2 regions of the Achromobacter sp. 1014246743 genome follow, and region 1 is predicted to be linked to the other one. Evidence: predicted binding sites of a transcription regulator. Region 1 holds the regulator's gene; the other holds the start of a gene.
The links. Region 1 encodes HrcA, which represses chaperone genes, less so after heat shock. Its sites were predicted from a motif close to TTAGCACTCNNNNNNNNNGAGTGCTAA; they were not measured.
Positions count from the first base shown of each region.

Region 2: a site for HrcA is predicted at 1,600-1,626, ahead of rpoH (RNA polymerase sigma factor RpoH). Genes of this name have one in related genera too.

Region 1 is NZ_JCBANA010000001.1:114,668-118,875, forward strand. It holds gene recN (DNA repair protein RecN) at 1-345, opposite strand, end outside; gene AC6LJ2_RS00565 (NAD kinase) at 359-1,258, opposite strand; gene hrcA (heat-inducible transcriptional repressor HrcA) at 1,402-2,406, shown strand; gene hemH (ferrochelatase) at 2,452-3,543, shown strand; gene AC6LJ2_RS00580 (hypothetical protein) at 3,556-3,789, shown strand; gene grpE (nucleotide exchange factor GrpE) at 3,895-4,208, shown strand, end outside.
Region 2 is NZ_JCBANA010000015.1:35,557-39,764, reverse strand. It holds gene fghA (S-formylglutathione hydrolase) at 1-696, shown strand, start outside; gene AC6LJ2_RS08695 (hypothetical protein) at 794-1,483, shown strand; gene rpoH (RNA polymerase sigma factor RpoH) at 1,673-2,557, shown strand; gene cpdA (3',5'-cyclic-AMP phosphodiesterase) at 2,885-3,724, opposite strand; gene AC6LJ2_RS08680 (cation:proton antiporter) at 3,912-4,208, shown strand, end outside.

The sequences.
Region 1 (4,208 bases):
CAGTTGCGCCACGGTGGCGGGGGTGCCGTTGATGTAGGCGCGGCTGCGGCCTTGCGCGTCGATCACCCGGCGTAGCGAGAGTTCCTCGTCGGCGTCGATTTCGCGTTCGGCCAGCCAGGCATGCAGGGCACGCGGGGTGTCGAACACGGCGGTGATGTCGGCGCGCGTGGCGCCTTCGCGCAGTACGCTGACGTCGCCGCGTTCCCCCAAGGCCAGCGCCAGGGCGTCGATAAGAATGGATTTGCCTGCGCCGGTTTCGCCGGAGAAGACGGTAAAGCCGGGACCGAAATGAATTTCGGTCTGCTCGACGATGACAAAGTCGCGGATGTGCAGGGTGCGCAGCATGTCTGGGCGCTATTTACTCTACGTTATCGGTGGCTTGCGGCATCAGGTTCCAGTGCAGCTTGCGGCGCAGGGTGGAAAAGAAGCTGTAGCCTTCCGGATGCACGAAACTGATGGTGTAGGGCGCGCGCTGCACGACGATGCGGTCGCCAGGCTGCAGGTCGGACCAGGTCTGCATGTCGAAATGCACGCTGGCGCCGACCTCGACGCGTCCCATGGCGGTGAGCGTCATGTTCAGGACGCCGCTGTCGGGAATGACGATGGGGCGGTTGGACAGCGTCTGCGGCGCGACGGGCACCAGCACCATGGCGTTCATGCCGGGGTGCAGGATGGGCCCGTTCGCCGACAGCGCGTAGGCGGTCGAGCCGGTCGGCGTGGCGATGATCAGGCCGTCGGCACGCTGCGTGTACATGAAGGCGCCATCGAGTTCGACGCGGACCTCGATCATGCCGCCGCGCCCGGCGCGATTCAGCACCACATCGTTCAGGGCCGTTGCAGAGTACATTTTCTGGTTGCCGCGCCAGACGCTGCCCTCCAGCAGCATGCGCGCTTCCATCTGGTAGCTGCCTTCAAGCACCCGCGCCAGCGCGCCGTGCGCGTCCTGCAACGGGATGTCGGTAATGAAGCCCAGGCGGCCATGGTTGATGCCGACCAGCGGCACGCCGTAGGGCGCCAGGTGACGCGCGGCGCCCAGCACGGTGCCGTCGCCGCCCATCACGACCGCCAGCGAGGCACTCTGGCCGATTTGCTCGAGCGTGGCGACCGGATATTCGGTCAGGCCCGTGTTGCGGGCGGTGTCGGTGTCGACCAGCACCTGCCGACCGGCCTGCGTCAGTGCGTGCGCAAGCGCTCTTAGCGGGGCGTCCAGGCCGGTGTCCTGGTATCTGCCGATCAGCGCGACGGTAGGAAAGTGCATGGTGGCAAGGCGAATCTGAAAAGCCTGACAGCGAAGGCGAAACCGGTCCGACAAGTGGCCCGTTCGTCGATTATATGGGGCCGCATATCGGTTGGCGGGACAAAAATCGCCTTAATTGGAAAAGATTCCCTAAAATACACGCTATGGATGACCGCGCACGCGCTTTACTGAAGGCGTTGATCGAACGCTACATCGCCGATGGGCAACCAGTCGGTTCGCGGACGCTTTCGAAAGTTTTCGATCTGTCGCCCGCCACCATCCGCAATGTCATGGCGGATCTGGAAGAGCTGGGCCTGATCCACAGTCCGCATACGTCGGCCGGCCGGGTGTCCACGCCGCGAGGCTATCGCATGTTCGTCGATTCCCTGCTTGCGGTGCAGTCCTACCAGCTGCAGCCGCACAACATGGGCGACATGCTGTCCGCCGCCGAGCCCACCCGCGCGGTCAACGCCGCGGCGGCGCTGCTCTCTAACCTGACCCAGTTCGCCGGCGTGGTGCTCACGCCCAAGCGGGCCCAGGTGTTCCGCCAGATCGAATTCATCCGCCTGTCCGACAAGCGCGTGCTGCTGATCATCGTCACCCCTGATGGCGACGTCCAGAACCGCATCCTGTTCGTGCAGCGCGACTACGCCGAAGCCGAACTGCTCGAAGCCGGCAATTTCTTCAATATCCACTTCGCGGGCAAGTCGTTCGACGCGGTGCGACGCACCCTGTCCACCGAACTGGCGCAATTGCGCGAAGATATCTCGCGCCTGATGCAGGCCGCGGTCGAGGCCAGCGCCGAGGCTGCGGAAGACGGCGACGCCGTCGTCATTTCCGGCGAACGCAAGCTGCTGGACGTGACCGACATCGCCTCCGACATGGATCGCCTGCGCAAGATGTTCTCGCTGTTCGAAAAGAAAACCGACCTGCTGCAGCTGCTTGATGTGTCCAGCCGGGCGCAGGGCGTGCAGATCTACATCGGCGGCGATTCCCAACTGGTGCCGATGGAAGAAGTCTCGGTCATCACCGCGCCATACGGCGTGGACGGCAAGGTGGTCGGCACGCTCGGCGTGATCGGACCCACCCGCATGGCCTACGAACGCGTCATTCCCATCGTGGACATCACGGCGCGGCTGCTGTCCAACGCCCTCAGCCACAACCAGTAGTTCCATCCGAACCGACATCCTCCTTGCGGAGGAAGGGGAGTTTTTGTGTTTCTTCGCCTGTTCAAGTATCTCTGGCCTGAACGCTACCTGCCCGAAACCGAGCAGGACGATCCCTTCAACGAGGATCCGCCGCCGCGGGCCCCGGGCAGGGTAGGCGTGCTGCTGGTGAACCTGGGCACGCCGGATACCCCCACCAGGAAAGACATCCGCAAGTACCTCGGCGAGTTCCTGTCCGATCCGCGCGTCATCGAGATACCTCGGTATCTCTGGAAGCCGATCCTCCATGGCTTGGTGCTGACGCTGCGTCCCAAGAAGCTCGAGCCGCGCTACGCCGGTGTCTGGCTCAAGGAAGGCTCGCCGCTGATGGTGTACAGCCGCCGCCAGGCCGAGGGCGTGCAGGCGGCCCTGACGGCAGCCGGCGTCGACGCGGAGGTAGCGCTGGGCATGCGCTACGGCAATCCGTCGATTCCCGACGCGATATCCCGCCTGCGGGCAAAGGGCTGCGAGCGCATCCTGACCGTGCCCCTATACCCGCAGTACGCCGCCAGCACCACGGCCACCGTGGTCGATGCCGTCACGCGCCACGCCGCACGCCTGCGCGACCAGCCCGAATTGCGCTTCATCAAGCGCTTTCACGAAGAACCCGCCTACCTGGATTCCCTGGCCGCCCGCATCGAGTCCTATTGGGCTGAGCACGGTCAGCCGCAGAAACTGGTCATGAGCTTTCATGGCCTGCCGCGCTACTCCATAGAGCTGGGCGATCCGTACTATCGCGATTGCATGGAGACCGCCCGGCTGCTGTCTCAGCGCCTGTCGCTGCCGCGCGAGCAGATCGAGGTGACCTTCCAGAGCCGCTTCGGCACCGCCCGTTGGCTCGAGCCGTATACCGAACCCACGCTCAAGGCGCTGGCCGCCTCCGGGGTGACCGCGGTGGATGTGGTGTGTCCGGGATTTGTGGCAGACTGTCTGGAAACCCTGGAAGAGATCAGCCTGGAATGCCGCGACGCCTTCATCGAGGCCGGTGGCAAGCAGTTCCGTTACATCCCGGCGCTCAACGACGATCCCGCCTGGATCGCAGGGTTGGCCAGCCTGGTGGAACGGCACTTGCGAGGATGGCCTACGCATCCACGGACTTGAAGGAGAGGGCGTATGCACCATGATCCCAAGACGGGCAAGCTGGAGAAGAAGGGGCGCGTCAGCACCCCGGTGGAAGAAGACCAGGTCGAACACGATCTGGACGAAGCCCTGGCCGAGACCTTTCCGGCCAGCGATCCGGTGTCGATCAGCCCTGAACCCGATGATGATCCCCGCGTCGATCGCGCCCTGAAAGAGAGCTTTCCCCCCAGCGATGCGACGGCCCCGACGCAGCCGCACAAGAAATGACCTGATCGGCGGGCGGCAGGGGGAATATTTGCTTTCCCGGGCTTGAAATAGGGGTATTGGCCCCCATTCATGTCTGCGAAAGCCATTCTTTTTGGAGGATTCCCCATGACGGCACCCCACGAGCCTGTAGACCAGACGCCCGGTTTTGGCGAAAACGCCGATGCGGCCCCCGCCGCCCAGGACGCCGCGCAGGCCGAGCTGAACGAGTTGCGCGCCCAGCTGGACGCGGCCCAGGCTACCGTCAATGAGCAGCACGACCAGCTTCTGCGCGTCCACGCCGAGGCCGAGAATGTCCGCCGCCGCGCCCAGGAAGAAGTGTCCAAGGCACGCAAGTTCGGCATCGAGTCGTTCGCCGAGAGCCTGGTGCCGGTCAAGGACAGCCTCGAGGCCGCCCTGGCCCAGGCTGACCAGACCGTGGA
Region 2 (4,208 bases), on a different contig from region 1:
ACCTGCACCGAAGAGACCTTCATGATCAAGGCGGGCGCCCAGCGCCTGGCCGCCGAACTGGGCGTGATGCTGGTGGCGCCCGACACCAGTCCGCGCGGCGCCAGCGTGCCGGGCGAAGACGAAAGCTGGGACCTTGGCACCGGTGCCGGCTTCTATGTGGACGCCACCACCGCGCCCTGGCGCGGCCACTACCGCATGGACAGCTACGTCACGCGGGAACTGCACGGCATCATCACCCGTGCCCTGCCAGGCGACGCCGCGCGGGTCGGCCTGTTCGGCCACTCGATGGGTGGGCACGGCGCACTGGTGCTGGCGTTGCGCAACCCGGGCCAGTACCGCTCGGTGTCGGCCTTCGCGCCGATTGCCGCGCCCAGCCAGTGCCCCTGGGGCAAAAAGGCGTTCGGCGCCTACCTGGGTGACAATCCGGACGACTGGGCGGCCTATGACGCTTCCCTGTTGATGCGCGGCCTGCGCCAGCCCTTCCCCGGCGGCATCCTGGTCGACCAGGGCACGGCAGACCAATTCCTGGCCGAACAGTTGTATCCCGAGGTTTTCGAAGCCGCCTGCGCCGCTGCGGGCCAGCCCCTGACCCTGCGTCGCCAGGACGGCTACGACCACGGCTACTACTTCATCTCGACGTTCATCGAAGATCACATCCGGTTTCACGTCGAGCGGCTTGGAAAGCCAGCCCCCTGACGTCTCGCTTCTATACTGGGCAGCCTGCCGGGGCAGGCTGTCGGCGCCGTGTGCACCAGACTGCCCGTCCCGGCGTTCTTGTTAAGGACCGCCTGATTTGATCAACGGAATCGCTCCCTTCGTCTGGATCCTGCTGGCCGCGATCGTCCTGTTTCTGCCGGGCATCGCCATGCTCCTGGGCAAGGGCGGCCCGCGCGACGAGCGCGGCCGTCGCACCTTCCAGTTCCGCCCGGTGCGGCGCCTGTTCGGCCTGATGCTGTTGCTGCTGGGCGGCGTGTCCGGCTTGCTGGCCTTGTCCCTGGTGCAGTTCTTCAGGCTGACCACCGACCAGCCGGTCGCCCGGATCGAGGCCCGCCAGCAGGCCGATGGCCAGTTCCAGGTCAGCGCCACCGCGCCGGGCGTGGGCGCCCGGCAATACGTGCTGTACGGCGACCAGTGGCAGATCGACGCCCGCGTCGTGCGCTGGCGCCTGCCGGCCCTGATGGCCGGCGTGCCGCCGCTGTACCGCCTCGAGCGCCTGTCCGGCCGCTACAGCGACACGGCGCGCGAAGCCTCGGCCACGCGCTCGGTGCACGCGCTGGACGACTGGCCCGCGCCGGACCTGGGCCAGCTCAAGCAAAGTTTCCCGAACTGGTTCCCCTTCGTCGATGTCCAATTCGGCAGCGCGGCCTACATGCCGCTTTTCGACGGCGCGAAATACCAGGTCTTCCTGGACCCCCGCGGCGCCCTGTTCGTCCGGCCGGACGGCGAGTCCACCGCCGAGGGCCTCAAACGCCTGGGCTGGTAGGGGGAGCCCCGCGCGGGAGCTGCCCGCCCTTGGGGCGGCCAGGCAGGCGGGCGGTTATGAATTTAAATTGGGGACGCGTTGCGAGAAGGAAACTTTGACGCGCCGCAATAGTCGAATTAGCACTCCCTTTACTAGAGTGCTAACATCGAATCCATGTTTTTACCCCTTCGCTCTCCGGAGACCGCCGCTATGAAACAACCCAGTACCTCGTTGGCCGCTTCCGGCAACGCCCTGGCGTTGGCCATTGCCAATCCGGGCGCACTCGGCACGATCGACGCGTACATTTCCGCAGTCAACCGCCTGCCGGTCCTGTCCGCCGAGCGCGAGACCGAACTGGGCCGTCGCCTGCGCGACCAGGAAGACCTGGGCGCCGCGCGCGAACTGGTGCTGTCGCACCTGCGCCTGGTGGTGTCGGTAGCTCGCCAGTACCTGGGTTACGGCTTGCCTCACGCCGACCTCATCCAGGAAGGCAATGTCGGCCTGATGAAGGCCGTGAAGCGCTTCGATCCCGAGCGCGGCGTGCGCCTGGTGTCGTTCGCCGTGCACTGGATCAAGGCCGAAATCCACGAATACATCATTCGCAACTGGCGTCTGGTCAAGGTGGCCACCACCAAGGCCCAGCGCAAGCTGTTCTTCAACCTGCGCAGCATGCGCCCCGACGGCCAGACGCTCGACCCCGAACAGGTCGACCACATCGCGCGCGAACTCAACGTGCGCCGCGAAGACGTCAGCGAAATGGAAGTGCGCATGTCCGGCCGCGACATGTCGCTGGAAAACCAGGATGACGATGACGACAGCTACGCGCCCATCGCGTACCTGTCCGACGAAGGCCGCCAGGAACCGACCCGCGTGCTGGAACGCGCCGCACGCGATCAGCTGCAAAGCACGGGGCTGTCCAGTGCCCTCGAAGCGCTGGATGCGCGCTCGCGCCGCATCGTCGAAGCCCGCTGGCTGCAAGACGACGGCGGCGCCACGCTGCACGAACTGGCCCAGGAATTCGGCGTATCCGCCGAACGCATCCGCCAGATCGAAGCGGCTGCACTGAAGAAAATGCGCGGCAACCTCGCCGCCTGATGCTTGCGTCGCACCACGTAAAAGGGCTGCCGTGTGCAGCCCTTTTCATTTGCGGGTGCAACCCCGCGAGGCGGGGCGCAGGCCGCTCGTGCCAAACCCTTCCCTATGTCAATAAATTGATACAAATTCATCGCGAAATAACGCGCGATTCCAGAAACTTAATGAGGTGCGCACCGCCTAACTTCACGTAGACCGCAAACTTTGGTTGGCAGTCTTGTCATCCGTCTCGGCTTCTCCTCTTTCCCCTCCCCTATGAGACGGATGCTTGCGGGGCACCACGCATATGGTGCCCCGTTTTTTATTGCGCGCGCCAAACGCACCAGGTCGCTAAGCCGCCTGCTCGCTGCCCGGCTCGGCCTGCGCCGTATGCCACAGGGCATCCTGGACGCGCCGCACGCCGGTGGCCATCGAGCCGTCTTGATAGAGCTTGATCCAGCGATAGCCCGGCGCCAGGTTGTCCACCACATGCTTGCCGTCGCGGATGCTGAACTGAAAGCAGGTGGATGGGGTGGCCAGCATGCGCAGGTTGTGCCGGCGGCGATCGAATTCGTGGTGCACGTGGCCCCACAGCAGCACGCGCACCTGCGGCCAGCGCGTCAACAACTTGAACAGCGCCTGCGGATTGTCGATCATCATCGAGTCGTGCCAGTGGCTGTCGATCTGCATCGGGTTGTGGTGCATGGCCAATAGCGTGTGCCGTCCGGGCGCCTCGGCCAGGGCGGCTTCCAGCAAGTCCAGCTGGCTGTCGGGCAGATGGCCGGCGTTCGAACCCGGCACGGTGGTGTCCAGCGACACCACCCGCCAGGCGCCCACGTCCGTCACGGGCGCCGACCATTGGGGCAGTTCCTGGCGCATCGCCGCCGGCAGGTCGTGGTTGCCGGGCAGGCAGCGGATCTGCGCGCCTTCCAGCGCCGGGGCCGAGCCGAGGGTGGCCGCCAGGCGGCGGTAGGCCGCGGGCTCGCCGTCCTGGGACAGGTCGCCGGTGGCCAGCAGCAGGTCGGGATGCTTGCCGTCGGCCTCGATCTGGCGCAGCACCGCGCGCAGGCTGGCGTCGGTATTGACGCCCAGCATCACGGTTTCGGGCTCGCCGAACAGATGGCAATCGGTCAATTGGACAAGCATGGCCGGGGGATCGTTGCGCCGGGCCAGGGTGTGGACGCGTGCCAAGTGCGGCTCCTGCAAAGTTCTGCACGGCCCTTACCTTACCGAAAAAGTCGCGGCTCGGCGCATGCCCGGTGGCAGGGATGGCGTAACGAAACGTGGTGGTGCAGGCGCCCGCGGCAGGACTTGCACGAAAACCCGCTATTCTTGTGGAACTTCTCACAAGCTTCATGATCGGGACGCGGCGTTTTCCATGGATGTAGGTTTTCTCGTATTCGGCCTGGCCGGCCTGTTGACGCTGGTGTGCTTCATGCCGCCCCTGGCCGGTCGCCTCAAGCTGCCCTATTCGGTGCTGCTGGCTATCGTCGGCTGCTTGCTGGGCATCATCGTGCACGTGCACGGCTGGGCGCCCAGCTGGATCGGCGATTTCCTGGATTCGCTGGAACGCTTCGAGATCTCGTCCGAGACCTTCCTGATGGTCTTCCTGCCGGTACTGCTGTTCGAGACCGCGCTGTCCATGAACGTGCGCCGGCTGATGGACGACATCGGG